Regions from separate parts of the Bacillus sp. Medicinal_06 genome, predicted to be linked through region 1. Evidence: predicted binding sites of a transcription regulator. Region 1 holds the regulator's gene; each other region holds the start of a gene.
What was found. Region 1 encodes LexA, which represses DNA repair genes until DNA is damaged. Its sites were predicted from a motif close to CGAACATATGTTCG; they were not measured.

Region 1 (10,774 bases):
AATCCCACCACAAATACATCCCAGGTGTTGTCATGCTTATTCTTTCCATTAGTACGTTTGGCATACTGTATTTTGATCGGGACGTAATGATAACAAGTGAAGGATTAGGATATCTATATAGTTTCATGGCCATTCTCTTGTTTCTTATTGCCGTTATTTCTTTATTTATTGCAAATGCTAGTTCTTTTATTTCAGCTTTATTTAGAAAAAATTAAACTCCAAAATGCAAAAGATATCCTTCTCCTTCTTTCACTTTATGAAGTAGTTTGACTAAAGATTTTAAATCTGCACAGAGACTATCTCGATTAAAAATAAGTTGTTCATACTCTCCATCCGTATCACAATCTACCGTCCATTGAAATGAGCCTGTGAGTTCTACTTTTTCAGGTCCCAATGAAAATAGATTGATTAATGAGCGAAATAAATCAATCGCTATTTCCGCTCCTTCATTCTCAATTTTTGTAATGCCATAATAATGAAGGCCAAATCCTTTTTCTTTCCGAAAAGGATTATAAGTCGGAATCCACTGCAAAAAATCTGACACATACAAAACTATTTCATCACTTAATATCACACAATCTTCAACAACCGATCCATCTTTATAAAAAACTCCCTGTTATGCCAAGAAAAATCTTCAGAACTTAGCTCTCCTTTTTCATTTGAAACAAATACAAATTCATGTTGCAAAGCCATAATATTCTCCTCCTTCTCCTGTCATCATACGATAATCCGAAAACACTTTCATTTTCTTCTTTATAAATTTTAGCTTTTCTAAACATTCAATAAAAAACAAATATATATTATCTGTTATGATTTATCATAAGATAACAAAAAAGAAGGTTGATAAGCTTGAATAAGAACAACATTGTTCATATACACATTCTACTAACAAGCGATGTACATGGTACGGTCTATCCGATTCACTATCAAAATAATGAAAATGCAGAAATAGGATTAGCCAAACTTGCAACACGTATCACACAAGAGCGTAGCCAGCACGAACATGTAATTGTGATCGATAACGGCGATTTTATACAGGGAACTCCATTCACCTATCACTACGCTAAATATATACCGCATACAAACAACCCAATGTCACTTATCGCTAATTACATTGGTTATGATGCTGCCGTTATCGGAAATCACGAGTTCAACTATGGAATGGATGTATTAAACAAAGCTGTATTAAATGCGAATATGCCTTATCTATCCGCAAATATTTTAAATAAACATACAAAGGATCCTTACTTCGGCAAACCCTATGTCATTAAACACATACACCCTAATATAAAAGTCGCTATCTTGGGAGTTACAACACATTACATCCCGAATTGGGAGCAGCCACACCATATTAAAGATTTACTATTTGAAGATGCGCTAGAGTCAACAAAAAAATGTGTTTCCTACATTCGTGAACAGGAACAACCACATTTACTAATCGTAGCATATCATGGTGGCTTTGAAAGGGATTTACAATCTGGAGAACCAACAGAAATTTTAACTGGTGAGAATCAAGGATATGCGATGTGTCAAGAAATAGATGGTATTGATATATTACTAACAGGTCACCAACATCGCTCTATTGCAAATACGAAAGTAAATGGTGTAACAATTGTACAACCCGGATCTAATGGGCATTCATTAGGAAAAGTTCGGGTAGAATTAGAACAAAATAAGGATCGATGGATAATTAAAAAATGTCATTCGGAACTGTTGTCTGTTAAAGGCGTTCAAGCAGACGAAAAAGTACTTTCACTTGTATCTAACTACGAAAATCAAACGCAACAATGGCTAGATCAACCAATCGGCACCATTATTGGTGACATGCAAATTCACACTGCGATGCAAACACGTTTACAAGACCATCCTTTTATCGAATTTATAAATAAAGTGCAGATGGAAGTAGCTGAAGTCAATATCTCTTGTACAAGCCTATTTCATAATGAATCTTCTGGCTTTCCAAAACATATTACAATGAGAGATATTGTTTCAAATTATATTTATCCAAATACATTAAAGGTCATAAGGATTACAGGAAAAGATATAAAAGAAGCCCTTGAGCTATCTGCTGAATATTTCACGTTACATACAGATGGGAATATTATTGTAAATCCTGCTTATACCGAACCAAAACCACAGCATTATAATTACGATATGTGGGAAGGAATTTCGTACACATTAAATATTTCAAAGCCCATTGGTGAAAGAGTCGTTTCCCTACAATATGATGGATCTCCCATTCACCTTGATCAAGAATATGACGTAGTCATGAATAATTATCGCGCAAGTGGTGGCGGAAATTATTCTATGTACCAAAATAAACCCATCATAAAAGACATACCAATTGATATGTCTGAACTTATTGCGAATTACATATTAGAACGGGGAACAATTGAAGCGACAATCAACCGTAATTGGAAAGTTATCAAATAAACAATTCTACTAAAATCAAAAAAAGATGGGCTTCGCCCATCTTTTAATTTAACTTTGCATTATCTTGTTTTTTTAATGCTTTTAATTTCGCTGGTGTAATATCTTTACCTTCTTCGTTAACGACTTTAATGCCTTTTAATTCGTTTAACATATTTTGACGAAATCCTTTTAAATATTGTTCACGGAGCGATTGGCGCTCACGTTGTTCTTCTTCAGTTAATCCTTCAGCTTTTGCTTTTTTCGCTAAGAAATTGATGCGTTCAATGAGTTCGTGACTTAGCATCTCGAATCCCCTTTCTACTTAAAACTGATTATTATCATACAATAGTTAGTCTTGTTTATCAAGCAATTGCTTCGTATATTCCACGTATCTGCGATGTACTGTTGCTTTTGATACATCATGTCCAAAACCACGAAGCGTCGCAGCAATTTCCTCAAATGTTAATTCATTACGACGAAGACGTACAATTTCTTCAATCGGCACTTCTTTCTTTTCACGTCCTGTACTCAAATGACGATTTTTTAAATTTTTTTCTGGACGAAACCCTCTTTCTACCGCTCTCTGCATTCCACGTTTAATCTTCAAATTATGAATCTTCCTCTGATACTCTTCAACTATACCAATAATATCTAATACCATAGAATCTGAATCAGAAAGCTGTAATTCCCCATTATGCGTATGTGTATATACTTTGATCCCTTCTTTATGTAAACAGTGCATTAACGCAATCTTTGCATTCCCTCTTCCAAGCCGCGTTTCATCTTGAATGAGAAGCACATCAATCTCTTCATCTCGAATCATGTCCAGCACTTCTAATATACCGTCTCTTTCAATCGTATAACCGCTTGCCTTCTCCTCAATCACCTTTATAACATTCATTTGATACCGCTCAGCTAAATGCAATAATTCATCTTTTTGGCGTGATAATGATGTTTCCTGCGCTTCTTTCGTTGTGCTTACACGGGCATAAATGATTGCATTCATTTTAAAACCCTCTTTCTCATTTCGATTTTTCCTTTAGTGTATCACAAATCGTCTTTTTGTTCGAACTTATGTTTGTAGAATGTTTTTTCGCATGTTATACTTATAAGTAAGAAAATTGAAAGAAAACGAGGTGTTAAAAAACATGGAAAAGTTAACAAAACGCCAGCAAGACATTCTCGACTTCATCAAACTAAAAGTACAAGAAAAAGGTTATCCACCTTCCGTACGCGAAATTGGTCAAGCGGTTGGCCTTGCTTCTAGTTCTACTGTGCACGGACATTTATCACGTCTAGAAGAAAAAGGTTATATTCGACGTGATCCAACAAAACCGAGAGCCATTGAAATTTTAGGAGAAGTGAAAATCGAAACAGAAACACAATCAGTTGTTCAAGTTCCTATCGTCGGGAAAGTTACAGCAGGCTTACCGATTACAGCAGTTGAAAGTGTAGAGGAACACTTCCCACTTCCTGCAAGTGTTGTTGCTGGAGCAGACCAAGTATTTATGTTACGAATCTCTGGAGATAGTATGATTGAAGCGGGTATTCTGGACGGAGATTTAGTTGTTGTTCGCCAACAACATTCTGCATACAACGGGGAAATCGTTGTTGCTTTAACAGAAGATAACGAAGCAACTGTAAAGCGTTTTTACAAAGAAAAAGATCATTTCCGCTTACAACCAGAAAACTCTTCTTTAGAACCGATCCTTTTAGATAAAGTTTCTGTTATTGGAAAAGTAATCGGTGTATACCGCGATTTACATTAAAAAATAGACCAGTTAAACTGGTCTATTTTTTAATTCGCTTCAATTGTAACGTCTCCTGCAGATGTTTGTCCGCTAATTTTTACACTACCATTTCCTAATGTTACATTTTTCGTTTCTTCTTTGAAAATCTCCACTTCTCCTGCAAATGTTTTCCCACTTATAGTCGCATCTTGAGGCTTCTGAAGTAATCGAATATCAACTTCTCCTGCAGTTGAACTTGCCTCTAAATCATATTTAGGATCATGATCTACAATATCTACATCTCCACTTGTTGTTTTCGCTACAACTTTTCCACTTACTTTTTTCATTTTAACTTCTCCTGCTTTTGAAGACCCTTCTACTTTCTTCGCTATCACCCGCTCCATTTCTACATCTCCACCAAACGTCGTTGCTTCTACACGTTCACTTTTTATATCATTTACTGTTATCTCACCCGCAGAAGAACTTACTTTTATATCTTGGTAAGAACGTTCCGGAACAACGATTATTATCCCTGGCGCTTTAAACCCGAAAGATAAAAATGAAAAATCGAATGAAACCCCTTTTTTTATCTTACCTTGAACCTTTAGCGTATCCCCTTGTTCATCAACACTCACTTTTTGTTTTGCAATATTTCCTATTTGTTTTATATAAAAAGAAGAATCATTTCCTTTTTGAATCGTAACATCTCCAGCATCTAAATCAATTTCCAAATTTCGGATTTCTTCATTTTTAATAACCTTTTCTTTATTCCCCCTTTCTGCCGCATCTACTGCTTTTGTATATGTTTGTGATATACCAATAATTCCAATAATGATACAAGCGACAGCTACTAACAATATCTTTTTCATCTCATCTATTCCCCTTTAATCATTTTGAGATTCCAATTGACATAGCCCACACAAAAATTTTTAAACCCTTTTGTACAGTAGTAAGCAACTATACATAACAATAATCCAACTCCAACAAATGTAATAGAAACAAATATATCAAGCCATAAGAATGTACCCGTTAGTATCTTAATCACTACTAGCAATGGCGCCACAATCGAGACCGCGCCTCCAACCCAAAGGGAAAATATAAAACTTACGATTGCAATTAAAGGTCCTAATACAATAATAAAGTTTAATAAACTAAGACCAATTGCCGCCATTACAGCTCTTGTTATATTCGAAGCAGACGGATCTTTCTTCATCTCATCAAAACGATATAATGCCAACATCTCTTTCGCAATTGCTTTTGGTGAACCAAGTCCTTTTATAATTTCAGCCTCTGTCTTCCCTTCCTCTAATCCAAATTGGAAGTGCTCCTCATAATCATATAAAATATCACGTCTTTCTTCTTCTGGTACCTTTCTAAGATGTCCCGATAATTCTCGAAGAAACTGTTCTTTGTTCATCTCATTACACCTCTTCAATAATTTCTTGTACCCCTTTAGCAAAATCACGCCACTCCGTTACAAGTAAATGAAGTTGCGCTTCTCCTTGAGTCGTTAATTGATAATATTTACGTGGTGGTCCTTCTGTTGATTCTTTTAAATACGTTTGAAAATATCCCTCTTTTGTTAAACGACGTAATAATGGGTATACTGACCCTTCCGATATTAAAAATTTATTGGAGATTTGCTGAACGAGTTCATAACCGTAGCAATCTTTTCGTTTGACAAGCGCCAGTACACACAGCTCTAGCACACCTTTTTTAAACTGGACGTTCAAAGACAATCCTCCTTTCCAATCAGTACCACTCAATACAAGGTACTTGCGTTACCCATAATATACCATTTACTATTGTTTATTGCAAGGTACTGTTGTCTATTAAAAACCATTTTATACCCAACTAATTAAAAAATCACGATCCCCCCTAACTACAGGAAAAACCGTGATCAATCATATTTTTTATAGATTGTTATGTCCTAACATAACTACATCAGAGATATATCCCTAATTCTCCTCCTAAATATACCGTTTCATATGTAATATCATTTTAAAATTAACTTATCAGTATTTATAATATGTTTAAACAGTTTCTTTAATGATCTCTTTAAGCTAAATTTCCCGTTACTAAAAGAGAATAGTTTTGAAGGCTTTTGGAACGCAGACTATACGCGACTACTTTCTTCTTATACTGCTTGACTACATCAACGTGATCATCGTAACTGTACACAGAAAACCTAACATCGTTTTTTCCCCTCTTAGTATCGATGATCAATGGCGTCCCACTGCTTTGTGGAGGAAAATAATATTTTTCTAAAAATATCGCTTCGTTAAAATAATCAACAATTTGAATTTTCTCTTCACCTTCTAAGCGTTTTCCATCGACAGTTACAGTAACAGCCTCATTATTAAGTTGCGGATGCAGTTCAAATCTACTAATAATAGACTCTACAACAGAAGTTGGTATACTCGCCACTATTATTTTAAAAGCACCGAAAAGAATTAACATAACTACAAACCACGTCGTCATATTTTATCATCTCCGTTACGTTCTAAATTCATATTATTCCATTACTAATATTATCACAGTGTAATTAGTTATTTTTTGTATATTGTGTGAAACTTGATACGAAGTTGGATCATCCACTTTCGTACAGTCTATATTTATGAAGAAAGGCGAGCATACAGAAAAGGCCGATAATTCCTTAGAATAGAAATTACCGACCTTCTCATGATAAAAAAATAAACTATTAAATAGAATTCTTCGAAATCTATAGGCTCTATTATGTATCTACCATGATAATAAAGCACTTATCCCATCGACTGTTGCATCTGTTTTTGTTTCAACCTTTCTTCCAACACATGAATCATAAATAAGAAATGCTCAGCTTCTCTTACAACATGGTCAGCTAATAACGGATTAATTACACTTTTAATTTGACATGTTTGGATAAGCTCTAATCCAGCTTTTTTGAAATTCCTCAATTCAACTGTAGCATTTTCACTATCTTTATTTAATTTTCCAATAATCGGATATGTCGGCTGTTTCTGATATAACATAGATTCAACATCCCTCGCTTGACCAAGAAGAACCTCAAAATCATCACCAAATTTCGAAGCAGTATGAACTAAATTTCGCTCTGATTGATCAAGCAGCGAGGCAATAAAACGAGAGTGCTCCATCATAATTCTTAGCCAAAACACATTTTCACTAATTATCGCATCTTGAATTGGATCCATTTTTCCTTCATTAAATTTCTGAAGTGTTCTTATAAAATATTCCGCTTCTCGTGCAATATGATCTACTAATAACGGAAAATTGAAACCACTTACCTTACAATTAATAATTAAAATTAAAAGGTTTCTTTTATAATTACGAAAAGCATAAACGAGCTGAATACTTTCTTCGTTTAATTGCCTGACTGCTTGAACAGTTTGAGGAATAGAGAATGCTTTTTGTAAATGTCGATCAAAAAGCTGAAAAAACTGCTCTACTTGCTGAATTAGATTTTTATCTTTCCGATTAAACCCTTCACTAAGAAAGAGCGCATGCTCCTTCATAATCCGTAACCAAAATCGATTTTCAGTTAAGGACCTTTCAATAAATAATTGTTCTGTTAATGATTCAGAAGGTGCAGCTTTCAATTCCGGCGGAAGCAACATAGCCCGCTGTGTATCCATAACAAAGTGACCAGGAATAGGTTGTTGTTGCCCGTTAGTCATTAAAATCCCCCCTAATGCCCTTAAGAGCATTCATACTATATTATGTATATGAATTAGTAATATTTACTATACCAAAAAACAACAACTCAAATTCCATATATACTGTTTTTAAAAACAGTATATATAATAAAAAAGCTCACATTCTGCTGACATGTGAACTTTCCTTTACCTATTTATTACCTGGAGCAGGCTGATCCACTCCTCTTATACGATGCTTATGTCCATTATCTTCTGTTGTATAAAAATCGTAATAATGCACATGCATTCCATCTCCAACTGGAATAGCTGGTCCTGAGTATGCCTTATAATAATGAGTATGTCCATCTTCAAATACTACATATCCTTCTGTATAGTGTATATGCCCATCCTGCGTTTGAATTGGTGGAGAGGTTACATCTAAACATTGATGTACATGGCCCGCATCGACAGATGTATAATCAACTGATCCATGATTATGATTCGGTACAAACCCTGAAACAAAATCAGCTTTCCCTACCCTGTTCATTCTACTCACTCCTTGTCCATACAGATAAACTTTATACACTTATATGTTTAAAATCAAAATTAATACCTATTAATTCTCTATTCACTTACCATTAAATAATAAGAATAATTAAGTAGTTCAAAGTAAATATTATGATTGTTATAAGTCAAAAGGAGGTCATTATCATGAATACACAACGAGCACAAGAGATTGCGGCTTCACCTGTTATGGCTAATGTAACCTATAATGGAATTCCAATCTACATTCAAAATGTAGATGAAAATAACGAAACAGCTAGAATTTATCCTCTTAGCGAGCCGCAAAATGAACAGGAAATTCCTTTATCCAATTTAATAGAACATTAAACAAACAATAAAGTGAAACTTTAATCAGTGGGGGTTTTCCTCATCCCCCACTGATTATTAGCTCTCACCAATCGGGCCGTTACGGGCAGTCTATCTCCCACCTAACTTCTTTAGAAAAAAGGTAGAATTAGAGAATTATATTCATTATTACAACCACAAAAGAATTAAAGCAAAGTTAAACGGAATGAGTCCAGTTCAATACCGGACTCATATCCAATCAGCCGCTTAATTTTTCTGTCTAACTTTTTGGGGTCACTTCATAAGAGCCGGCTTTTTCTTTTATCTAATATCAAAATGTTCTTCTTTCACAAATGTACTTTGTCCAAGATCAATCCATCCATCTTTACGGGAATAAATATCATACGGAATTGATCCATCGACATTTCCAGTGAAATCACCATTTGGCGCATTATACGTATTAATACCGTATCCAGGGGGATATTTTGAGTATGCCTTAAACCATTGAACGTTAACATGTTCCTGTGGAACCCATTGTTCCCAACCTAAGCAAAGCATGTTTTTATCTCCACCATACCAAGCACCTTCAAGAATTAAATATGGTGTTTTATCTTTAATTGATTCACCAGTAAAATGACCATCCGGTGCGTTATAAAGATTAACTCCATAACCAACAGGATACTTAGAAACTGCGATACCAATACCATTTTGTTGGTTATTACTTGTATTCTCTCCTGTAAACCAAGAAAGCGGTTTATCTCCAACTAATTGATTCAAATCACATTTACCAATGCCAGGAACATGTCCTGTTTCAGTGTATTGCCAAATATCACATGGATACGCGGGTTTGTTTCCACCGTAGCGAGGGATCCATACAAAGTCTACATTCACTTTATCCATGCCAAATGGCTTGTACATATGATGGCCGACATATAACCCAACCTTCTTAGCGCCTAAGCGACGTAACTCATCGATGAAAGCTTGTGTTCCCGCTCTCATATCAGTCATTGTTTTCACTTCTACATCAGCAACCCAAACCGTAGCAGATTTATCACCGCGGTTCCAAAAGTCCCTTGCCTCTACTTTCGCATCTTCTACAGAAACGAAGCGGCAGAACGCGTAATTCCCAAATGGCACACCATGATTCTTCATAGAAGCTACATACGACTTGTACATTGGGTCTACATAGGTTGAACCATCTTGTACACGGGCAATAACCCAATCAAGCTGTGGAGCCGCAACTGACCAGTTAATATTGCCATTCCATTTAGAAATGTCTACAATATAACCCATTATTCAACACCTCCTTTTTTATTAGTATATTCAGATTTCATTTTATAGTCTGATCAAATGCCTAATGTGATACCAACTGATAACAAATAAGGCGCTAATTCATCTAAAAAACTCTTTGCTTCTGGCATACCAAATCTCGTAAATAAGAATCCAACCAATAAAAAAAACCGCAACCCATGTTTTCCAGTTGCGGAATCTTTTTTTGATATTCTCTTTTGACATATTACATTCCACCCTTCAGTAATAATCCAATTAAACCAGTGACAATTGCCCAATAATAATCCGGAGAATTCAAGTCGTATTAGCACTGACTTTTTCAAGTACTACGAAACGAGATATATTAGATGGAGATGCAGAGAGCCGTACGCAATGGACTACTTATGGATTAACACAAATAGCTATCGGTCTAATTCTCGATAAGGGACTAGGTAAAGCAGGCCTCGTCACAAAAGGAGCAGGTGGAGCAAGTACATTATCTAAAGGAGTAGCGCTAATAAAAGACTTGAAGCAAGCAAACGATATTTTACAATCTTTTAAGAAAGATGTTTCTTTTGCTTTCTCTGGTGGAAATATCATAACCAAGATACCTCAAAGCGAACTAAATCAAGCCTATTATAATTTTGCAAAGACTAATAACGCTACTAATACTACCGGTTCTACTAAACCTAATATCTCAAAAAAGCATGATGAAATAGCTCATGATAGTTACTATGGTAGAAAAGATTTTAGAACCAAGATAAATAATGCAAATTACTCTCCTCATGATAATAAACATCTAAAGGCTAGAACTTCTGAAGAAGCAAAAAAATTTAGTGAAACAGGTAAAAGGCATGCTCAATATTTACCGAGTGCAAATAA
Region 2 (10,774 bases), on a different contig from region 1:
AATGATCCTTCTGCAGAATAAGAAACAGTGAATAGATCAGATTTATAAAAGAGGGTAGGTGTTGTATAACACCTGCCTTTTTGATGTTTGAATACGTAGATGAAACCGGTGCTTCACAAAAAAATAAGTTAAATTTTCAAAAAACTCCTTCCTTTTCTGAAAATTTGTTATATAATATAAAACATAAAATCAAATCTGTTATAAAACAGTTTGAAAAGGAGATGCTAATATGTCGACACAAACTTCACGGGTTACACTCGTTGGAGAAATATTACCGGCGTATGGAGAAATTTTGACACCGGAAGCGCTCACTTTTTTAAAAGAGCTGCATGAGAATTTTAATACACGCCGCAAAGATTTACTGCAAAAACGAGTGGAAAAGCAAAAAAGAATTGAGGCAGGGGAGTTTCCAAGCTTTTTATCAGAAACAGCACATATACGTGCTGGAGATTGGACGATTGCCCAGCTTCCAAAAGATTTAGAAGATCGTCGTGTGGAGATTACAGGTCCAGTAGATCGTAAGATGGTGATTAATGCTTTAAATTCAGGTGCATATCTTTTTATGGCAGACTTTGAAGATTCGAACTCGCCGACGTGGCATAATGCGATAGATGGCCAGATTAACTTAAGAGATGCGGTGAAGGGAACGATTTCATATAAGAATCCGAGCGGTAAAGAATATCGTTTAGGAGATAAAACAGCTGTACTTATCGTTCGTCCACGCGGTTGGCATTTAGAGGAAAAACATATGTTAGTTGATGGGGAAAAGATGTCAGGTAGCCTTGTTGACTTTGGTTTGTACTTTTTCCACAATGCAAAAACATTATTAGAAAAAGAAAGCGGGCCATATTTTTACTTACCGAAAATGGAAAGCTATTTGGAAGCGAGATTATGGAATGATGTTTTTATTTTTGCGCAGAAATATATCGGGATTCCGAATGGAACGATTAAAGCAACTGTATTATTAGAAACGATCCACGCTTCTTTTGAAATGGATGAAATTTTATATGAGCTTCGTGACCACTCAGCAGGACTAAATTGTGGACGCTGGGATTATATTTTTAGCTTCTTAAAGGCTTTTCGTAACCATAATGAATTTTTACTTCCAGATAGGGCGCAAGTTACGATGACAGCGCCGTTTATGCGCAACTATTCTTTAAAAGTAATTCAAACGTGCCATCGCCGGAACGCACCAGCAATTGGCGGAATGGCAGCACAAATTCCGATTAAAAATAACCCGGAAGCAAATGAAGTTGCTTTTGAAAAAGTTCGTATGGATAAAGAACGTGAGGCTTTAGACGGACATGACGGGACTTGGGTTGCCCACCCGGGACTCGTACCGGTTGCGATGGAAGTGTTCGATCACATTATGAAAACACCGAATCAAATTTTCAGAAAACGTGAAGAGATTTATGTAACAGAAAAGGACTTATTAGAAGTACCGATGGGAACGATTACAGAAGAAGGGCTTCGTATGAATATTAGCGTTGGTATTCAATATATTGCATCGTGGTTAAGCGGCCGCGGGGCAGCACCGATTTACAATTTGATGGAAGATGCAGCAACGGCAGAAATTTCAAGGGCGCAAGTGTGGCAATGGATTCGTCATGAAGGCGGGAAGCTGAATGACGGCCGTAACATTACATTTGCTTTAGTAGAAGAGTTTAAGGCAGAAGAGTTAGCGAAAATAGAACGAGAGATTGGCAAGGAGCAATTTGAGAAAGGTAGATTTGTAGAAGCGACAAAATTATTTACTGATTTAGTACGTAATGATGAGTTTGAAACATTTTTAACATTACCGGGTTATGAAATTTTATAAAAAAGAAAAGGGGATGGAAGAGATGACAAACGAAAGAGTACAAAAATTACAAGAAAGCTGGGAGTTAGATGAGCGTTGGAAAGGGGTAACGCGTCCTTATTCTGTTGAGGATGTAATTCGTCTTCGCGGATCAATTGATATTGAACATACATTAGCACGCCGCGGGGCGGAGAAACTTTGGCAATCGCTTCATACAGAAGATTATATTCATGCGCTTGGTGCGTTAACAGGAAACCAAGCGATGCAGCAAGTAAAGGCAGGATTAAAAGCAATTTACTTGAGTGGTTGGCAAGTGGCAGCGGATGCTAATCTATCCGGGCACATGTATCCAGACCAAAGTTTATATCCAGCGAACAGTGTACCAGCTGTTGTAAAGCGTATTAATCAAACGCTGCAACGTGCGGATCAAATTCAGCACATGGAAGGCAGCGGTGATACAGATTATTTTGTACCGATTGTTGCGGATGCTGAAGCGGGATTTGGTGGACAATTAAACGTGTTTGAATTAATGAAAGGTATGATTGAAGCAGGTGCATCAGGCGTGCACTTTGAAGATCAATTATCCTCAGAGAAAAAATGCGGACATTTAGGCGGAAAAGTGTTGCTACCAACGCAAACGGCGGTACGTAATTTAATTTCTGCGCGCTTAGCAGCGGATGTAATGGGTGTGCCAACAATTATTGTAGCAAGAACAGATGCAGATGCAGCCGATCTAATTACGAGTGATATTGATCCAGTTGATCAAAAATTTATTACAGGAGAGAGAACGCCAGAAGGTTTTTACCGGACGAAAGCAGGGCTTGATCAAGCAATTGCGCGCGGTTTAGCATATGCGCCATATGCAGATCTTGTTTGGTGTGAAACATCTGAACCTAATTTAGAAGATGCGAAGCGTTTTGCGGAAGCAATTCATGAGAAATATCCAGGGAAATTACTAGCATATAACTGTTCACCATCCTTTAACTGGAAACAAAAATTAGATGAAAAAACAATCGCAACCTTCCAAAAAGAAATTGCTTCATACGGATACAAATTCCAGTTCGTAACATTAGCTGGATTCCATTCATTAAACTATGGCATGTTTGAATTAGCGCGTGGTTATAAAGAGCACGGCATGGCAGCGTATTCTGAACTGCAACAAGCTGAGTTTGCAGCAGAAGAGCACGGCTACTCTGCAACGCGCCATCAACGCGAAGTTGGAACGGGTTACTTTGACGAAGTAGCACAAGTGATTACAGGCGGAACATCTTCTACAACGGCCCTGAAAGGTTCTACGGAAGAGGCGCAGTTTACAAAATAAGTGCTGAAGCGGGTGTCCTTTAAGGGCACCTGTTGTTTTTCATATAGGAAATCGATTGATAGTGTTGTAAAAATTTAGAAAGGAATATTTTCAAAAAATATTGTACATTCTATTTTAAGTATGCTATGATTATCTCAGTTGAATAACTAAATCAAGCAATCCATATATTATCAAGTGCTGAAAACGAACGAGAAAAAGTATGTGAGAACTGTTTTATGTTTCGTATTTGATAATGTGTGGATTCTTTTTTTATGTATGAAAACTAAAAAAATATGTATTTTCTTAGGAGGAAATAATTATGGCAGTAACAGGACAAGTAAAATGGTTTAACAACGAAAAAGGCTTCGGTTTCATCGAAGTTCCAGGCGGAAACGATGTATTCGTACACTTCTCTGCAATCGAAACTGAAGGTTTCAAATCTCTAGAAGAAGGCGAAAAAGTTAGCTTCGAAATCGAAGATGGCAACCGCGGACCTCAAGCTAAAAACGTTGTAAAACTATAATTTTATAGTACGTGATAAAAAAGGATGGCTTATGCCATCCTTTTTTTGTGCGCTTAGGGTTATTTTACTATGTTACAAATATTTCAAAAAGAAAAGATTGCATTTTTCTATAGCAATCCATCTTTTTAAGTTAAGAGAATAAGTGGATTTTATACGGATATTTGTATGAAGAAATATAATGAAATTTTAAAGTTTTATAAGAAAATGTAAAATATTTGAAAAAATGAACAATTTTGTTTTTTGTAGTGATACAATTATCCATGCAGCTGCTGTTATGAATTGTAAGAAAAATAATGAAGGAGCGAGTGTAGGATGGGTGAACAAGCAGAACGCTATGTTGAAAATTATGTTGTAAACAAGAAAACTATGGCCTTACTTCCAGTTATTTTAGGTGAAAAACGTATTGTAACGCGAGTAGTTGAAGTAGAAGACAGTTTTTTCATGTTTCAAAAGCCTCTTGATATTGTGGAACGAAGTTGTCGCAAGCACGGATCTAGCTTCTTAGGTAGAAAAGACGGTACAAAAGAGTTGACACGTATTACACATAAAGCACCCATTGCAATTAGCCCGACAGATCAGCTTTACTTTTTTCCTACGTATTCTTATTCTAGAAAGGAATGTGCATGGTTGTCGCACTTTCATATTGCAAATAATAAAGAACTAGCAGATGGTAATCTAATCATTCGATTCATTAACGGTCTCGCAGTGAAATTAGAAATATCAAAGAACAGTTTTGAGAATCAGCAAAATCGAACCGCAAAACTACGAACAGAGTATGAGGATCGCAAAAATAAACAAGGAACACTTCAGTTTAAGCAGGTCGATAAGGAAGATGAATCAGCGCTAAAGCCTGCCTATGAAAAAGCGTATCTTGTGAAAGAAGAAGACATAAAGGAATAATAACTTATAAGTGGAAAGGGTGGGATAACCATCCTTTTTTTATTTCTCAATATGTAAAACCATGTCAAATATTGATAGATTATCATACAATAATAATAAAGGATTTTTACATAAAAATATGGAACATTAATAAATACATCTCCATATGTCGTATCTACCATTTCCTCTTTCTGACAAGCAATGATAAAGTATAGGGATAGGATATTATAAAGGGGCAAATTGTAGAATGGATTTTCAAACAATCAAAGAGTATTTTTCAGAAGAAAATATGGAGCAAATTGTAGCGAGTTATCGGGCATTTGGGCCGCTCCTTGGTATTGGTTTGCCGATGGTGGAGGCGATTATCCCAGCGCTGCCACTCATTTTGTTTGTGATGGCGAATGCAGTTGCTTTCGGGTTATGGCTTGGATTTTTGTATTCGTGGCTTGGGTCGGTTCTTGGTGCATTACTTGTATTTTCGGTTATTCGCCGTTTTGGACGAGGTCGGTTCTTCTCGTTTGTGAATAAACACCCGAAAGTGCGCAAAGCGATGGGATGGATTGAACGGAAAGGGTTCGCACCTATTTTTATCTTATTTTGTTTTCCTTTTACACCGTCTGCACTTATTAATGTTGTGGCTGGTTTATCACGTATTAGTAGACGACAATTTGTGTTAGCACTAGCGCTTGGAAAGTTAGTCATGATTTTTATTTTAAGTTATATTGGGCATGATTTAACTTCTTTTATTTATAAGCCGGTGAAAACAATTATTGTGATAGGTGTTATTTTTATTTTATGGTATGTCGGTAAGAAGATTGAAGTAAAGCTAGAACTACATTAAGACTAGTCTGCACTGTAAGTAAGGCTCCATTATAGAAAAGGGTGAGGGGAGAGGCAGATGAAGCGAGCTTTGAAAAAAGAAGGCCTAGAATGGATGAGGACAATCCTTATAGGCGTGCTATTAGCTGTTTTTTTTCGAACGTTTTTCTTCTCAACGTATGTTGTAGAGGGGAAGTCAATGATGCCGACACTTCAAGATGGAAATATGCTTGTGGTAAATAAGGTTAGCTATCAAGTTGGGGAGTTGAACCGATTTGATGTTGTCGTGTTTCATGCAAATAAGAAAGAGGATTACGTAAAGAGGATTATCGGTTTACCAGGTGATCATATTGAATATAAGCATGATAAGTTGTATATAAACGGCCAATTTGTGGATGAGCCTTATTTGGAGACCTATAAGAGGCAAGCGGAAGGCCGACAGTTGACAGGAGACTTTACGTTAGAAGAATTAACGAGAGAAAAGACTGTTCCAAAGGGGTCTATTTTTGTAATTGGTGATAATCGTCTCGGCAGCTGGGATAGCAGACACTTTGGCTTTGTGAAAGCAGATACTGTTGTTGGGAAAGTGGATTTACGTTATTGGCCAATTAATGAAGTGCAGACGAACTTTTCAAAGGGGAATCATAAATAAAATTTTATCGGCGATTCAACAAAAGATATCGACTATTCAGCAAATAACGACAAAAAACAGGAGCCTGCTAGCTCCTGTTTTTTTGTGTTATAATACAAGGATGATATCAAACTAACGTTCGTTATGTCAGTGAAAGGTGGGGATTACATGTCGCTTCGATTTGTGATTGGACGGGCTGGAAGTGGAAAAAGTACATTTTGTTTACACGAAGTACAAGAAGAATTGCGGCAGCGTCCAAGGGGCGAAACTATTTTATATCTTGTACCGGAACAAATGACGTTCCAAACACAGCAAGCATTGATAGGAAATGAAGAAGTTAGCGGCTCTATCAGGGCGCAAGTATTTAGTTTTTCAAGGTTAGCGTGGAAGGTCCTTCAAGAAGTTGGTGGCGCGAGTCGTCTTCATATTGATGAGGCGGGCGTGCATATGCTACTGCGCAAAATTGTAGAATCGCGTAAGGAAGGATTGTATGTGTTTCAAAAAGCAGCAGAACAAAATGGCTTTTTTGAACATTTAGGAAGCATGATTGCTGAGTTTAAACGCTACAATGTTACACCATCGAATGTATATGAGATGTGGCAACAATTAGATGCTCATTCAAATGGTGATGAGCAAAAATTATTAGCAAATAAAATGTACGATCTGCAGCTTCTATATGATGATTTTGAACGAGCTTTGATTGGTAAATATTTAGATTCAGAAGATTACCTGCAGTTGCTTGTAGAAAAGCTTCCAGAATCTGACTATGTAAAAGGTGCAGAAATTTATATAGATGGATTTCATTCCTTTTCACCTGGGGAATTAGAAATCATTAGAAAGCTCATGGTTTGCGGAGCAAGAATTACAGTTACGTTAACAGTAGACGAAAAAACGTTATCACAGCCAGTAAGCGAACTAGATTTGTATTATCAAACAGTCCTTACGTATGAAAAAGTGAAACAGTTAGCGCGTGAAGAGAAAGTCGTGATTGAAAATACGATTCCGATGAGAGAACAACCACGTTTTCATTCACCAGGACTCGCACATCTAGAAGCGGAGTTTGAATCTCGTCCTTCTAAGAAGTTTCAAAGTGAACCAGGTATTACACTATATACAGCGGCAAACTTGCGAGCGGAAGTTGAAGGTGTAGCTAGGGAGATTCGCAAACTTGTTGCCGAAGAAGATTATCGCTACAGAGATATTGCGGTTCTTCTTCGGAATGGAGAAAGCTATTATGATGTAATGAAAACGTTATTTACGGATTACGATATTCCGCACTTTATCGATGAGAAGCGTCCGATGTCGCATCATCCACTTATTGAATGCATTCGTTCTGCGCTAGAAGTCATTAGTGGAAATTGGCGTTATGATGCAGTATTCCGCTGCATAAAAACGGAACTATTATATCCGTTAGATGTAAGAAAAGAATCCATGCGCGAAGAAATGGATGAGTTTGAAAATTATTGTTTAGCATATGGTGTACAAGGAAAGAGATGGACGGCAGATGAACCGTGGACATATCGTCGTTATCGCTCGTTAGATGGGGCAGGCGGAACACAAACCGATAGTGAGCGTGAAATGGAAGAGAAAATCAACCGTCTCCGTGATGTAGTACGAACACCGATTATTCGTTTGCAGAAGCGTTTCAAACGTGCAAGTTCAGTCATGCAAATGTGTGAAGCAGTGTATTTATTTTTAGAAGAATTAGATGTTCCTAAAAAACTAGAAGATTTGCGTATGCGTGCTGAAGAAGAAGGGAATTTCCTGTTTGCAAGTGACCATGATCAAGTTTGGGAAGAGGTAATGAATCTTCTCGATACATTTGTAGAAATGCTAGGCGAGGAAAAGATGTCTCGTGCAATGTTTATCGATGTAATGACAACTGGACTTGAGGCACTTCAATTTGCAAATATCCCGCCTGCTTTAGATCAAGTGCTGATTGCAAATATTGATCGAACAAGGTTATCGAATGTTCGCGCTGCTTTTGTAATTGGTGCAAATGAAGGAATCATTCCAGCAGCCCCTTCAGATGAAGGGATGTTATCAGATGAAGAGAGAGAATCTCTCGCTACAGCTGGTGTAGAATTAGCACCAACAACAAGGCAGACTTTATTAGAAGAGCAATTTGTTATTTATCAAACAGTAACCCGTGCATCTGAGAAGTTATATATTTCTTGTCCGCTTGCGGATGAAGAAGGAAAGACGTTACTGTCATCTAGCTTTATTAAGAAAGTAAAAAGAATGTTCCCTTCTATCAAAGAAGTCTTCATAACGAATGATGTGAATGATTTATCTCGTCAGGATCAAATTTCGTATGTAGCAACGCCAGAAGTTACGTTGTCGTACGTAACGCAGCAACTTCAAAACTGGAAACGATACGGTTTTGAAGGGAATCTTGATTTTTGGTGGGATGTATATAACTTCTATGTGATTTCACCTGAGTGGAAGCAAAAAAGTAGTCGCGTGTTGTCTAGTTTATTCTATCGAAATCGTGCGCAGAAACTTAGTCCGGTTGTCAGTAGAGAGCTATACGGAGATACAATTAAAGGAAGCGTCTCTCGTATGGAACTATTTAATCGCTGCGCATATGCTCATTTTGCCCAGCACGGATTATCGCTAAGAGAACGTGATGTGTTCAAATTAGATGCACCAGATATCGGCGAATTATTCCATGCGGCATTAAAGAAAATTGCTGACAAGTTACTGAGGGAAAATCGCACGTGGGCTGATTTATCGATAAAAGAGTGTGAGCATCTTTCTGCAGTAGTAATCGAAGAAATTGCACCGCTTCTGCAAAGACAAATTTTATTAAGTTCGAATCGAAATCATTATTTAAAACAAAAACTGCAGCAAATCATTTTCCGTACGTCACTTATCCTGCGTGAGCATGCGAAGTCAAGTGGATTTGTGCCAGTTGATTTAGAGGTTCCATTCGGTATGGGCGGCACGGGTTCTCTTCCACCGATGGAATTTACACTCTCAAACGGTGTGAAAATGGAAGTGGTTGGCCGCATTGACCGCGTAGATAAAGCGGAAGATGAAAACGGTACGTTCCTTCGCATTATTGACTATAAATCGAGTACAAAAGCTTTAGATTTAACGGAAGTGTATTACGGTTTAGCACTTCAAATGTTAACGTATTTAGACGTTGTCATTTCAAATGCAAATACGTGGATGAAAAAAGGTCAGGCGGCACTGCCTGCTGGCGTTTTATATTTCCATATTCATAACCCAATTGTGGAGATGAAAGGCGATGCTTCAGAAGAAGAAATCGAAAAAGAAATCTTAAAGAAATTTAAAATGAAAGGTCTCGTGCTAGGAGATGCGGATGTTGTTCGTTTAATGGACAATAAGTTAAGTACGGGAAGCTCAGACATTATTTCTGCCGGTCTGAAGAAAGATGGTAGTTTTAGTGCGCGTTCTAGTATTGCAAGTGAACAAGAATTTACAACCTTACAGCGATATGTGCATCATACATTTGAAAATATTGGGAAAGACATTACAGAAGGTGTGATTGATATTGCGCCTTATAAAATGGGGAATAAAGCAGCTTGTACGTTCTGTAATTTCCGCTCTGTTTGTCAGTTTGATGAATCACTTGAAGATAACCAGTTCCGCACGTTAAAAGATATGAAAGATAGTGAAGCGATGGAGAAAATAAGAGAGGAGGTTGGCGAATGATAGAGAACTGGCCACAAAAGCCTGAAGGTAGTCAATGGACGGATGATCAATGGAAAGCAGTTGTCAGAGATGGCCGTGATATTTTAGTCGCGGCAGCAGCAGGATCGGGAAAGACAGCTGTACTTGTAGAAAGAATTATTCGCAAAATTATTAATGCCGAGAATCCAGTAGATGTAGATCGCTTGCTTGTTGTAACATTTACAAATGCAGCAGCGCAAGAGATGAAGAACAGAATTGGTGAAGCGTTAGAAAAAGTATTAATCGATGAGCCTGGGTCAGAGCATATTCGTAAGCAGCTTAGTTTATTAAATAAAGCGTCGATTTCAACGATTCACTCGTTCTGTTTACAAGTCATTCGAACGTATTATTATATGCTCGACGTTGATCCGCGTTTTCGCATTGCGAACCAGACAGAAAATGAATTATTAAAAGAAGAAGTATTAGATGACATACTAGAAGAGGAATATGGCACCGAGGGAAATGATATATTCTTTGAACTCGTTGATCGTTATACGAGTGACCGAAGTGATGATGATTTGCAGCGCATGATCCTAGCACTTCATACAGAATCGAGGGCGCATCCAGATCCAGAGAAATGGCTGGATAAGCTTGTTGAAGCATATGATGTGGAAGGAAAATCGATTGAAGACTTAACGTATGCGTCTTACTTACTAGAAGATGTGAAGTTTCAGCTGGAAACGGCTGAAAAGCATGTTCAAAAAGCAATTGAACTTGCGATGCTTCCAGACGGACCAGCACCGCGTGTTGAAACGTTGCAGGCAGATCTTGTTTTACTTGGAACACTATCTAGTGCAGCTCATCAGTCTTGGACAAGTGTATATGAAGCGATGCAAAATGTTTCGTGGCAAACGTTAAAGCGTATTAAGAAGAGTGACTATAATGAAGAGATTGTCAAACAAGTAGATTCACTTCGAAATAAAGCAAAAGATGAAGTGAAAAAACTACAAGAGGAGTTATTTAGCCGGAAACCAGAAAGCTTTTTACGTGATTTTAAGGAGATGCATCCTGTATTAGAAAAACTTGTACAAATTGTAAAAGTATTTACGGAGCGATTCCAAATAATCAAGCGTGATAAAGGAATGGTTGATTTCACCGATTTAGAGCATTTTTGCTTGCAAATTT
Region 3 (10,774 bases), on a different contig from region 1:
TCAAAAATAAAAAATATAAAAAGAGATGATGCGTTTTTCCAAAAAACGTACATTGTGATAGGATATGGAACTTGAAGTTAATCTTTTTATTATTTTTCAGCCTTGTAACTCGTGTATGAAACGACAAATTGTGTTATTATCATTGTATTATAAGGTTGAAAAATCAATGAAAACTGTAAGAGTAAGTAAATTGACGGCTTATAAATTATAATAATATAACAAAACATAAGGAAAGACTTGAAGCATAAAGGAGAGTTACAATGAAACGTAGGACGGCTAGAGAAAGAGCCATGCAAGCATTATATCAAATGGACATTACTGGAGAATTAGAGCCGAAAGTAGCGGTGGAAAATACGCTAGAAGAAGGCGAAGAAACAAATGAGTTTTTAGAATCACTTGTTGTTGGTTTTGTAGAACATAAAGAAACAATTGATGAAGCAATTCGTCAAAATTTAAAAAAGTGGAAATTAGAACGTATTAGTATTGTAGACCGCAGTATTTTACGTCTAGCTGTGTATGAAATGAAGTACATGGAAGAAATTCCACACAATGTAACAATTAATGAAGCAATTGAAATTGCAAAAACATTTGGGGATGAGGAATCTCGTCGTTTTATAAACGGCGTTTTATCTAATATAAAAGACACACTTTAATTTCTTTAAGGGGGAATCTTAAAATGGTAGCAGTAATCATCAAAGGAAATGAAGTTGCGGAGAAAAAACGAGCACAATTAAAAGAAGAAGTTGTGAAGTTGAAAGAGCAAGGGATTGTACCAGGATTAGCAGTTATTTTAGTTGGAGAAGATCCAGCATCTCGTTCTTATGTAAAAGGAAAAGAAAAGGGCTGTGAACAAGTTGGGATTTATTCAGAGTTAATTGAGTTTCCAGATACAATTACAGAAGAGCGTTTGTTAGCTGAAATCGATCGCTTAAATGAGGATGACCGTATTAATGGAATATTAGTACAATTACCTTTACCGAAACATATTGAAGAGAAAGCTATCATTGAAAGAATTTCACCTGAAAAGGATGTAGATGGATTCCATCCAATCAGCGTTGGCCGTATGATGACAGGTCAAGATACATTCCTTCCGTGTACACCGCATGGCATCGTGGAATTAGTAAAAGAAACAAATCTTGATATTTCAGGAAAACATGTTGTGGTGATTGGAAGAAGTAATATCGTTGGGAAACCAGTGGGACAGCTATTTTTAAATGAAAATGCAACTGTAACATACTGTCACTCCAAAACGAAGAATATAAAAGAATTGTCAAAGTTAGCTGATATTTTAATTGTAGCTGTTGGAAGACCAAAAATGGTAACAGCTGACTATATAAAAGAAGGTGCAGTTGTAATTGATGTTGGTGTCAATCGCTTAGAAACAGGAAAACTATGCGGTGATGTTGATTTTGATAATGTACTGGATATCGCAGGCTATATTACACCAGTACCAAAAGGAGTCGGCCCAATGACAATTACAATGCTCCTTCATAATACAGTTGAATCTGCAAAACGTGCAGGAGTTGCTTGTAAATAATTTGAATCGGCTATGAGGAGAGAGAGATGGAAAAGCAATATTTAACCGTTACAGCATTAACACGCTATATAAAAACAAAAATAGAGTATGACCCGCATCTGCAGTCTGTTTGGTTAAAAGGAGAAATTTCAAACTTTAAATATCATAGCCGTGGCCATATGTATTTCACATTAAAGGATGAAAATGCAAGGATAGCAGCGGTTATGTTTGCGGGGCATAATCGTAATATAAAGTTTAGACCAGAAGATGGAATGAAGGTACTTGTAAAAGGGAAAATTTCTGTCTATGAAGCGAGTGGTTCCTATCAGATTTATATTCAGGATATGCAGCCTGATGGGGTTGGGAATCTTCACTTAGCTTACGAGCAATTAAAGGTTCGATTAGAGGAGGAAGGGCTGTTTTCTCAAGTTTATAAACAACTAATTCCTGCCTATGCCAAAACAATTGGTGTCATTACATCACCAACAGGAGCTGCGATTCGAGATATTATAACGACAATTAAACGCCGTTATCCAATTGGGAATGTGATTGTATTTCCGGTACTTGTACAAGGGGAGTCTGCGGCTCCCTCAATTGTACAAGCGATTCAAACAGCGAATGAGATGAAAGAGATAGATGTATTGATTGTTGGTCGTGGGGGTGGTTCTATTGAAGAACTATGGGCCTTTAATGAAGAAAGTGTTGCACGGGCGATTTTTACAAGTGAAATTCCAATCATCTCAGCTGTTGGGCATGAAACAGATTTTACAATCGCTGATTTTGTAGCAGATTTACGTGCGCCAACTCCAACGGCAGCAGCAGAACTTGCAGCACCGAATATACTTGAATTACAAGAGAAAGTGTTACAAAGAACTCTTCGTATGCAAAGAGCAATGCGAGAGATGTTATATAAAAAGCAAGAACAACTGCAAACCCTTCAAAAATCGTATGCATTTCGTTATCCAAAGCAAGTGTACGAGCAAAAAGAAGAGCAGTTAGATCGCACTCTTGAGCAGCTTATTTTAGCGAAAGAACGTTATATAGAGAAAAAGGTAAATCAATTGAAACAGCTCTCATTTTATGTTGAGAAGCATCATCCATCTCAAAAGATTTTGCAAACGAAGACAAGGGTAGAAATGTTGCAAAAGCAATTACAACGTGAAATGCAAACATTGCTGCAAACGAAAGAGTTTACTTTTATGAGGGCGGCTCAGCAACTAGAAGCACTTAGTCCACTTAAAGTAATGATGAGGGGATATGGGCTCGTATATAGCGAGAAAAAGCAAGTGTTAAAAAGCGTGAAAGATGTTAGCCTTGGTGAGGGTGTTTCCGTACAATTACAAGATGGAGTGTTAGATTGTAACGTATCGGGCATAGAGGAGCGTGAATTGAACAATGGAAAATAAATTAAGTTTTGAAGAAGCGATTTCTCAGCTTGAACAACTTGTTTCTAAGCTTGAACAAGGTGATGTTCCATTAGAAGAGGCAATTTCATATTTTAAAGAAGGTATGGAGTTATCTAAGCTATGTGATGAGAAATTAAAAGATGTTCAAGAACAAATGGCAGTTATCCTTGGAGAGGATGGAGAACTTAAACCATTTACTGCTGTAGGAGATGAAGCATAGTGGCATATGTAGCTTTTGATGCTTTTGTGAAAGAAAGTAAAGCTTTCGTTGAGGAGCAGCTTGTGCGCTATGCAAATCAATTACAATGTCCAAATGTACTTCGCGAAGCGATGATATATTCATTGGAAGCGGGCGGAAAACGTCTCCGTCCGTTACTTTTATTTGCAACGTTGCAAGCGTTTGAAAAAGAAAGAGAATTAGGTATAGGAGCAGCTTGTGCTCTTGAAATGATTCATACATATTCGTTAATTCACGATGATTTACCATGTATGGATGATGATGATTTAAGACGAGGAAAACCAACAAACCATAAAGTGTTTGGTGAAGCGATGGCCGTTTTAGCAGGAGATGGCTTGTTGACCTATGCTTTTCAGGCAGTGACAGCGTACAATTATCAAGATGTTTCTACAGAAACAAAGCTAAGGCTTGCTCTTGAACTTGCAAAAGCAGCTGGGCCAGAAGGGATGGTTGCTGGACAAGTAGCAGATATGGAAGCGGAAGGAAAGCAGCTTACGCTTAGAGAATTAGAATATATTCATAAGCACAAAACAGGCCGATTATTAGAATATGCTGTGCTTGCAGGAGCTATACTTGCAGGAGCAACACCAGAACAAGAGAAAAAACTACTTGCATTTGCAAAATATATTGGTCTGGCTTTCCAAATTCGCGATGATATTTTAGATGTAGAAGGTACAGAAGAAGAAATCGGAAAACCTATTGGTAGTGACGCTTCCAATGAAAAAAGTACATATACGACGTTATTTACTATAGATGAGGCAAAATGTATCTTAGAAGAAACAATTGTCAAGGCGAAAGATGCGATTGCATCTTTACAATTAAAAGATGAGCATTTATTATCTATTTGTGATTTAATCGCAAAGCGTAATAACTAATGTAAGAGCGTTTTCATTTGTTGAGTCATTTATCATTTTGTGGTATAAATGTAGAAAAAGGTTTTTCTTTACTTGTTATTGGCAAAAATATATCTAGATTACGTTGCCGTTATCACTTTGTGTTAGCGGCTCTTTTTTCATCGATAGAGAAGTGACGATAACTGGCGGCTTCTTAGCTGAAAGGCATATTTCGCTTTCTAAGAACGTAGAGAAAGATGGCAGATTGTCTATTCAAGCACGATAGAATAGAGCGTAATAGGAAAGATATTGAAGAATTTCTTGTGTTTTGCAAATGTTTTTACAGTATTTTACATGTTGACAGATTATGAAACGAAAGTGAGTGATCCATGTGGATCTAACGCAAATTCAAAACCCTAGTTTTTTGAAAGATATGTCTATCAGTGAACTAGAGGCATTGAGTGAGGATATTCGGAAGTTTTTAATTGAAGAGCTCTCTCAAACGGGTGGACATATTGCTCCTAACTTAGGTGTAGTAGAACTCACAATTGCTCTGCATAAATTATTCGATAGTCCAAAAGATAAATTTTTATGGGATGTAGGACATCAATCCTATGTACATAAAATTTTAACAGGGCGTGCAAAAGAGTTTGGCACATTAAGACAATATAGAGGCCTATGTGGTTTCCCGAAGCGCTGTGAAAGTGAGCATGATGTATGGGAAACAGGTCATAGTTCGACTTCATTATCCGCTGCAATGGGAATGGCTCTAGCACGTGATTTAAAGAAAACGAAAGAGTGTGTTATACCGATTATTGGGGATGGTGCTTTGACTGGTGGAATGGCTTTAGAAGCATTAAACCATATTGGGCATGAAAAGACAGATATGATTGTTATCTTAAATGATAATGAAATGTCGATTGCTCCGAATGTTGGCGCTCTTCATAATGTTCTAGGCCGTCTGCGTACTGCTGGAAAATATCAATGGGTGAAAGATGAGTTAGAATATTTACTCAAGAAAATCCCAGCAGTTGGCGGGAAAGTGGCAGCAACAGCAGAAAAAGTAAAAGATAGCTTAAAATATTTGCTTGTATCAGGTGTCTTTTTTGAAGAGTTAGGGTTTACATATTTAGGTCCTGTGGATGGACATAGTTATGAAAACCTATTTGAAACGCTTCAATATGCAAAGAAAACAAAAGGCCCGGTACTTGTTCATGTGATTACGAAAAAGGGAAAAGGATATAAACCAGCAGAGAGCGATGTAATTGGAACTTGGCATGGAACAGGTCCATATAAAATCGAATCTGGTGATTTTGTGAAGCCGAAAGAAGTTGCACCAGCATGGAGTGCCGTTGTGAGTGAGACAGTTCGTAAGCTTGCAAGAACGGACGAGCGGATTGTAGCTATTACACCAGCGATGCCAGTTGGATCTAAACTTGAGAAATTTCATCAAGAGTTTCCAGATCGTATGATTGATGTTGGAATTGCTGAACAGCATGCGACAACAATGGCGGCTGGAATGGCAACGCAAGGAATGAAGCCGTTTTTAGCGATTTATTCAACATTCCTGCAACGGGCATATGATCAAGTTGTTCATGATATATGTCGTCAAAATTTAAATGTCTTCATTGGAATTGACCGTGCAGGACTAGTTGGAGCGGATGGTGAAACGCATCAAGGTGTATTTGATATTGCGTTTTTACGTCACTTGCCGAATATGGTGCTCATGATGCCGAAAGATGAAAATGAAGGTCAGCATTTAGTGTACACGGCAATGCAATATGAAGATGGTCCAATTGCTCTGCGTTATCCACGTGGAAATGGGCTTGGTGTTCCAATGGATGACGAATTGCAGGCTATTCCAATTGGGACATGGGAAACGTTAAAAGAAGGCACGCAAGCGGCAATTTTAACGTTTGGTACAACAATTCCGATGGCGATGGAAGCAGCGGAGCGTCTTGAAAAGGCTGGTATTTCAGTGAAAGTAGTAAACGCTCGCTTTATTAAGCCGATGGATGAAACGTATTTACATGAACTTTTAGGTAAGAATATGCCAATTTTAACCATTGAGGAAGCTTGCTTAATTGGCGGATTTGGAACAGGTGTAGTTGAATTTGCTACTGACCATGGGTATCATAGTAATTTAATTGAACGAATGGGTATTCCGGATCATTTCATTGAGCATGGTAGTGTTACAAAGCTATTAGAAGAAATTGGTTTAACGACAGATGCTGTTGTGGACCGTATTCATACAATGATTCCATCAAAACAAAAAAGGGCGTAACAAATGAGTGTAAAAAAAGAAAGAGTAGATGTACTATTAGTAGAACGAGGGCTTATAGAAACGCGTGAAAAGGCAAAACGCGCTGTTATGGCGGGACTTGTATATGCAAATGAAATGAGACTCGATAAGCCAGGGGAAAAAGTTCCACAAGATACACCGATTACGGTAAAAGGACAAGTTATGCCATATGTAAGCCGTGGTGGTTATAAGTTAGAGAAGGCATTAGAGACTTTTCACCTTGATTTACAAGATAAAGTTATGTTAGACATTGGTTCATCAACTGGTGGTTTTACAGATTGTGCGTTGCAAAATGGTGCAAAGCTATCTTATGCTTTAGATGTAGGTTACAATCAACTTGCTTGGAAATTGCGTCAAGATGAGCGCGTTGTTGTTATGGAGCGAACGAATTTTCGTTATGTAACACCGGCTGATTTAGAGCGTGGTTTGCCGCAGTTTGCTAGCATTGATGTTTCATTTATATCATTAAAATTAATTCTTCCAGTCTTAAAAACGATATTGACTCCAAATGGTGATGTTGCGGCTTTAATTAAACCACAATTTGAAGCTGGAAGAGAGCAAGTTGGGAATAAAGGCATTGTTCGTGATCGTAAAGTTCATGAAGCTGTCGTAGAAATGATAGTGGATTTTGCAATAAAAGAAGGATATGATGTTGAAAACTTAACATTCTCTCCAATTACAGGTGGGGACGGAAATATTGAGTTTTTAATTCATTTAAAATGGCATGGTGAGCGTGAGAGTGGTGAAAATCATTCTCTAGCTTCTGTAAGACAAGTGGTAACAGAAGCTCATGAAATTTTAAAACAAAAAGGGAAAGGGGAATAACTGTTGTTGTTCCTCTTTTTGTTGGAATTGTATAATGATTGTAAAAACAATTATGTACAAGTAAACGATTATAAGTTAACATAAATAAGTGAAGTATACCAATGTTTAAACTATGGTAAGAGATAGTGTGAGGTGCAAATGTATGAATAAAGGTCAGCGCCATATTAAAATTAGAGAAATTATCGCGAATAAAGAAATTGAAACACAAGATGAACTAGTTGATATCTTACGTAATGAAGGTTTTAATGTAACGCAAGCAACCGTATCACGTGACATTAAAGAGTTGCACTTAGTAAAAGTTCCATTACATGATGGTCGCTATAAATATAGCTTACCAGCAGATCAACGGTTTAATCCCTTGCAAAAATTAAAACGCAATCTCGTGGATTCGTTTGTAAAGTTAGACACAGCAGGACATATGCTTGTGTTAAAAACATTACCTGGTAATGCGCATGCGCTTGGAGCACTTATTGATCATTTAGAATGGGATGAGATTATTGGAACCATTTGTGGTGACGATACTTGCTTAATTATTTGCCGTACGCCTGAAGATACAGGTGTTGTATCAGATCGTTTCTTAAATATGTTGTAACAAAAAGAATCTTGTTTACTTTTTTGCTAAAAGCAGAAAGTAAACAAGATATTTTTTATTATGGGAAAATAGATAAATGTAAAGCGAAGTATTGTAGTTTTTAGAATGAAGTTAGAGAATCGATGGATTGACCCGTAAAACAAATGTTTGGTACAATGAAGCGGGCTAGAAGAGTAAATGGTACATATAATAACTATTTGAGTGAAAAGCGCTCAGCGAAAGCCCTTAGTAGGGGATTAGTTTATAACGAGGTGAATGGGGCATTGTTATCGGAATTATCGATTAGAAACTTTGCTATTATTGAGTCATTAAATATTTCTTTTCAAAAAGGTTTAACAGTTTTAAGTGGTGAAACAGGTGCCGGAAAATCAATTATTATTGATGCAATTAGCTTACTTGTTGGGGGCCGTGGTTCAGCAGAGTTTGTTAGGTACGGAACAGAGAAAGCTGAAATTGAAGGCTTATTTTATATAGAGGATGATAAACATCCGTGTATTGCGAAGGCTGAAGAGCTGGATATTGAAATTGAAGATGGGATGATCATTTTAAAGCGTGACATTGCTGCGAATGGAAAAAGTGTATGCCGTATAAATGGTAAGCTTGTCACATTGAGTATATTAAAAGAAATTGGAAAAACGCTTGTTGATATTCATGGACAGCATGAAACCCAAGATTTGATGAATGAGGAACGCCATTTGTTTATGCTTGATCATTTCGATGGAGATCGGATTACGAATCAATTAGAAATATATCAAGATGTATACGGTGAGTATGAGCAGCTAAAAAAACAACTTAAATCTTTAACAGAGAATGAGCAACAGATGGCACATCGGTTAGATTTAATTCAATTTCAGCACGAAGAAATTCGTAAAGCAGATTTGAAAGCTGATGAAGAAAATGAATTGACGGAAGAGAGATTAAAAATCTCAAATTTCGAAAAAATTTATAAAGCGCTTGGTGATGCATATCGTTCATTAAGTGAAGATGGTAGTGGACTTGACCATGTACGAAATGCAATGGGACAAATGGAGAGTATTACGCACCTAGATGAGGCGTATCAAGAGAATCATGATTCGATTGCGAATAGCTACTACTTATTGGAAGAGGTTGCCTATCAGCTTCGAGAAAAGTTAGATATGATGGAGTATGACCCGAATCGTTTAGATGAAATTGAAACGCGTTTAAATGAAATTCGTATGCTAAAGAGAAAGTATGGAAATACTGTAGAAGAGATTTTAGCGTATGCTGATAAAATAGAGCAAGAAATTTTTACAATTGAAAATAAAGATGTACATATTGAAACGACGAAAAAGAAATTAAAAGAATTAGAAAGCGTGATTTTGAAGGAAGCAATGCTGTTGAGTAATATGCGCCATCAGCTTGCAGATCATCTTACGAACGCAATCCACCAAGAATTAAAAGAACTGTATATGGAAAAAACAAAATTTGAAGTGAGGATTGCAAAAAGAGACGGAATCATGGATGATCCGCTTGTAGATGGGACGCCAGTGAAACTTACGGTAGATGGCTATGATCATGTGGAATTTTATATTTCAACAAATCCAGGTGAACCTTTAAAACCACTTTCAAAAGTAGCTTCTGGCGGAGAATTATCCCGCATTATTTTAGCTTTGAAAAGCATTTTTTCTAAGCATCAAGGTGTTGCATCTGTTATTTTTGATGAAGTAGATACAGGCGTGAGTGGTCGAGTGGCACAAGCGATTGCGGAAAAAATTTATCGTGTATCTGTAAACTCGCAAGTACTTTGTATTACGCACTTACCTCAAGTAGCGTCGATGGCGGATTCGCATTTATTTATTCGTAAACAAGTTGCAAATGATCGGACGATTACATCAGTTACTGTATTAAGTACAGAGGATAAGGTAACGGAGATTGCTCGAATGATTTCTGGTGTGGAAATTACCGATTTAACGACGGAACATGCAAAAGAGTTACTTACGCAAGCACATCGTTTTAAACAGACAGCAGAGGCTATCCAATAATGGATAGCTTTTTTGCTCAAATGATGATTTCTTAATTCTTCCGGTTATAAACAGAGCATTGCAAGGAGAGATTAAAAGATGAAGTCGTTAGGCTGAATGTGGGGTAGGAGCGAGGAGAGTGAACGAATTGAAATTAGAGCAATTCCGAAAAATAATAGGTCTTTGTCTCCTTGTTTCATTAATTTTTATCGGATGTTTTAAACCGCTTCGTACGTTTATTTCATCCCCGAAGCAACTCGTTATTTTTGAGGGACAACAATCAGAAATAGCATCATTTCCGGTTTTTCAGGCTTCATCCACAAATCATAATGTTTTTACAGTAAGTTCAAATAAAGAACAGAAATCTGGACTTGTAGTAAATTCGCACCAAAATGGTGAAGCAGATATGGTTTTTCAACTTGCTGGCTTTCCGGTAAAAAAAGTAAATGTTAAAGTATTAAAAGATTTTAAAGTAATTCCAGGTGGGCAATCAATTGGAGTGAAATTGAATACAAAAGGTGTGCTTGTTGTTGGGCATCATTTAATTCAAACTGAAAAAGGAAAAGTATCACCTGGAGAAGTAGCTGGTGTACAAGTTGGGGATATGATTACTGAAATTAATGGAAAAACCATTGAGAGAATGAGTGATGTAGCACCTTTCATTCATGACAGTGGAAAAACAGGTGAACCACTTAACCTTGTCTTATTACGAGATGGTAAGTATATTCGTACAAAACTAACCCCAGAAAAAGATAATGGTGAGTCGTCCTATCGAATTGGTTTATATATTCGTGATTCAGCTGCTGGCATTGGAACGATGACTTTTGTTCATACGGATTCCATGAAATATGGAGCGCTTGGTCATGTTATTTCTGATAACGATACGAAAAAACCAATTCAAGTAGAGGATGGACAAATTGTGCGTTCGACAGTTACTTCCATCGAGCGTGGTAGTCATGGAAATCCAGGAGAGAAATTAGCAAGATTTTCACCGGATCGTGAAGTGATTGGGAATATTACAACAAATAGTCCGTTTGGTATTTTTGGTAAGTTAAATACAGGTATAAAAAATGGCATAAT

Region 2: a site for LexA is predicted at 6,079-6,092, ahead of addB (helicase-exonuclease AddAB subunit AddB). Genes of this name have one in related genera too.
Region 3: a site for LexA is predicted at 7,849-7,862, ahead of recN (DNA repair protein RecN). Genes of this name have one in related genera too.

Annotation. Positions count from the first base shown of each region.
Region 1 covers NZ_JBWYHD010000012.1:17,507-28,280, reverse strand. The annotation lists gene AC1M36_RS22755 (hypothetical protein) at 1-215, shown strand, start outside; partial or broken gene AC1M36_RS22750 (coproporphyrinogen III oxidase) at 212-693, opposite strand; gene AC1M36_RS22745 (bifunctional metallophosphatase/5'-nucleotidase) at 850-2,433, shown strand; gene AC1M36_RS22740 (DUF896 domain-containing protein) at 2,477-2,716, opposite strand; gene AC1M36_RS22735 (YneB family resolvase-like protein) at 2,762-3,418, opposite strand; gene lexA (transcriptional repressor LexA) at 3,561-4,181, shown strand; gene AC1M36_RS22725 (DUF4097 family beta strand repeat-containing protein) at 4,211-5,011, opposite strand; gene AC1M36_RS22720 (DUF1700 domain-containing protein) at 5,017-5,559, opposite strand; gene AC1M36_RS22715 (PadR family transcriptional regulator) at 5,564-5,875, opposite strand; gene AC1M36_RS22710 (YfmQ family protein) at 6,201-6,623, opposite strand; gene AC1M36_RS22705 (DUF2935 domain-containing protein) at 6,905-7,816, opposite strand; gene AC1M36_RS22700 (YmaF family protein) at 7,986-8,321, opposite strand; gene AC1M36_RS22695 (small acid-soluble spore protein H) at 8,486-8,665, shown strand; partial or broken gene AC1M36_RS22690 (IS3 family transposase) at 8,793-8,894, shown strand; gene AC1M36_RS22685 (glycoside hydrolase family 25 protein) at 8,945-9,916, opposite strand; partial or broken gene AC1M36_RS22680 (cytoplasmic protein) at 10,227-10,774, shown strand, end outside.
Region 2 covers NZ_JBWYHD010000004.1:341,163-351,936, forward strand. The annotation lists partial or broken gene AC1M36_RS11910 (S-layer homology domain-containing protein) at 1-21, shown strand, start outside; gene aceB (malate synthase A) at 230-1,819, shown strand; gene aceA (isocitrate lyase) at 1,842-3,119, shown strand; gene cspD (cold-shock protein CspD) at 3,418-3,621, shown strand; gene AC1M36_RS11930 (competence protein ComK) at 3,934-4,521, shown strand; gene AC1M36_RS11935 (TVP38/TMEM64 family protein) at 4,748-5,341, shown strand; gene lepB (signal peptidase I) at 5,399-5,971, shown strand; gene addB (helicase-exonuclease AddAB subunit AddB) at 6,119-9,631, shown strand; gene addA (helicase-exonuclease AddAB subunit AddA) at 9,628-10,774, shown strand, end outside.
Region 3 covers NZ_JBWYHD010000017.1:8,904-19,677, forward strand. The annotation lists gene nusB (N utilization substance protein NusB) at 261-653, shown strand; gene folD (bifunctional methylenetetrahydrofolate dehydrogenase/methenyltetrahydrofolate cyclohydrolase FolD) at 677-1,537, shown strand; gene xseA (exodeoxyribonuclease VII large subunit) at 1,564-2,922, shown strand; gene xseB (exodeoxyribonuclease VII small subunit) at 2,912-3,142, shown strand; gene AC1M36_RS24910 (polyprenyl synthetase family protein) at 3,142-4,035, shown strand; gene dxs (1-deoxy-D-xylulose-5-phosphate synthase) at 4,385-6,277, shown strand; gene AC1M36_RS24920 (TlyA family RNA methyltransferase) at 6,281-7,120, shown strand; gene argR (arginine repressor ArgR) at 7,263-7,712, shown strand; gene recN (DNA repair protein RecN) at 7,976-9,715, shown strand; gene spoIVB (SpoIVB peptidase) at 9,834-10,774, shown strand, end outside.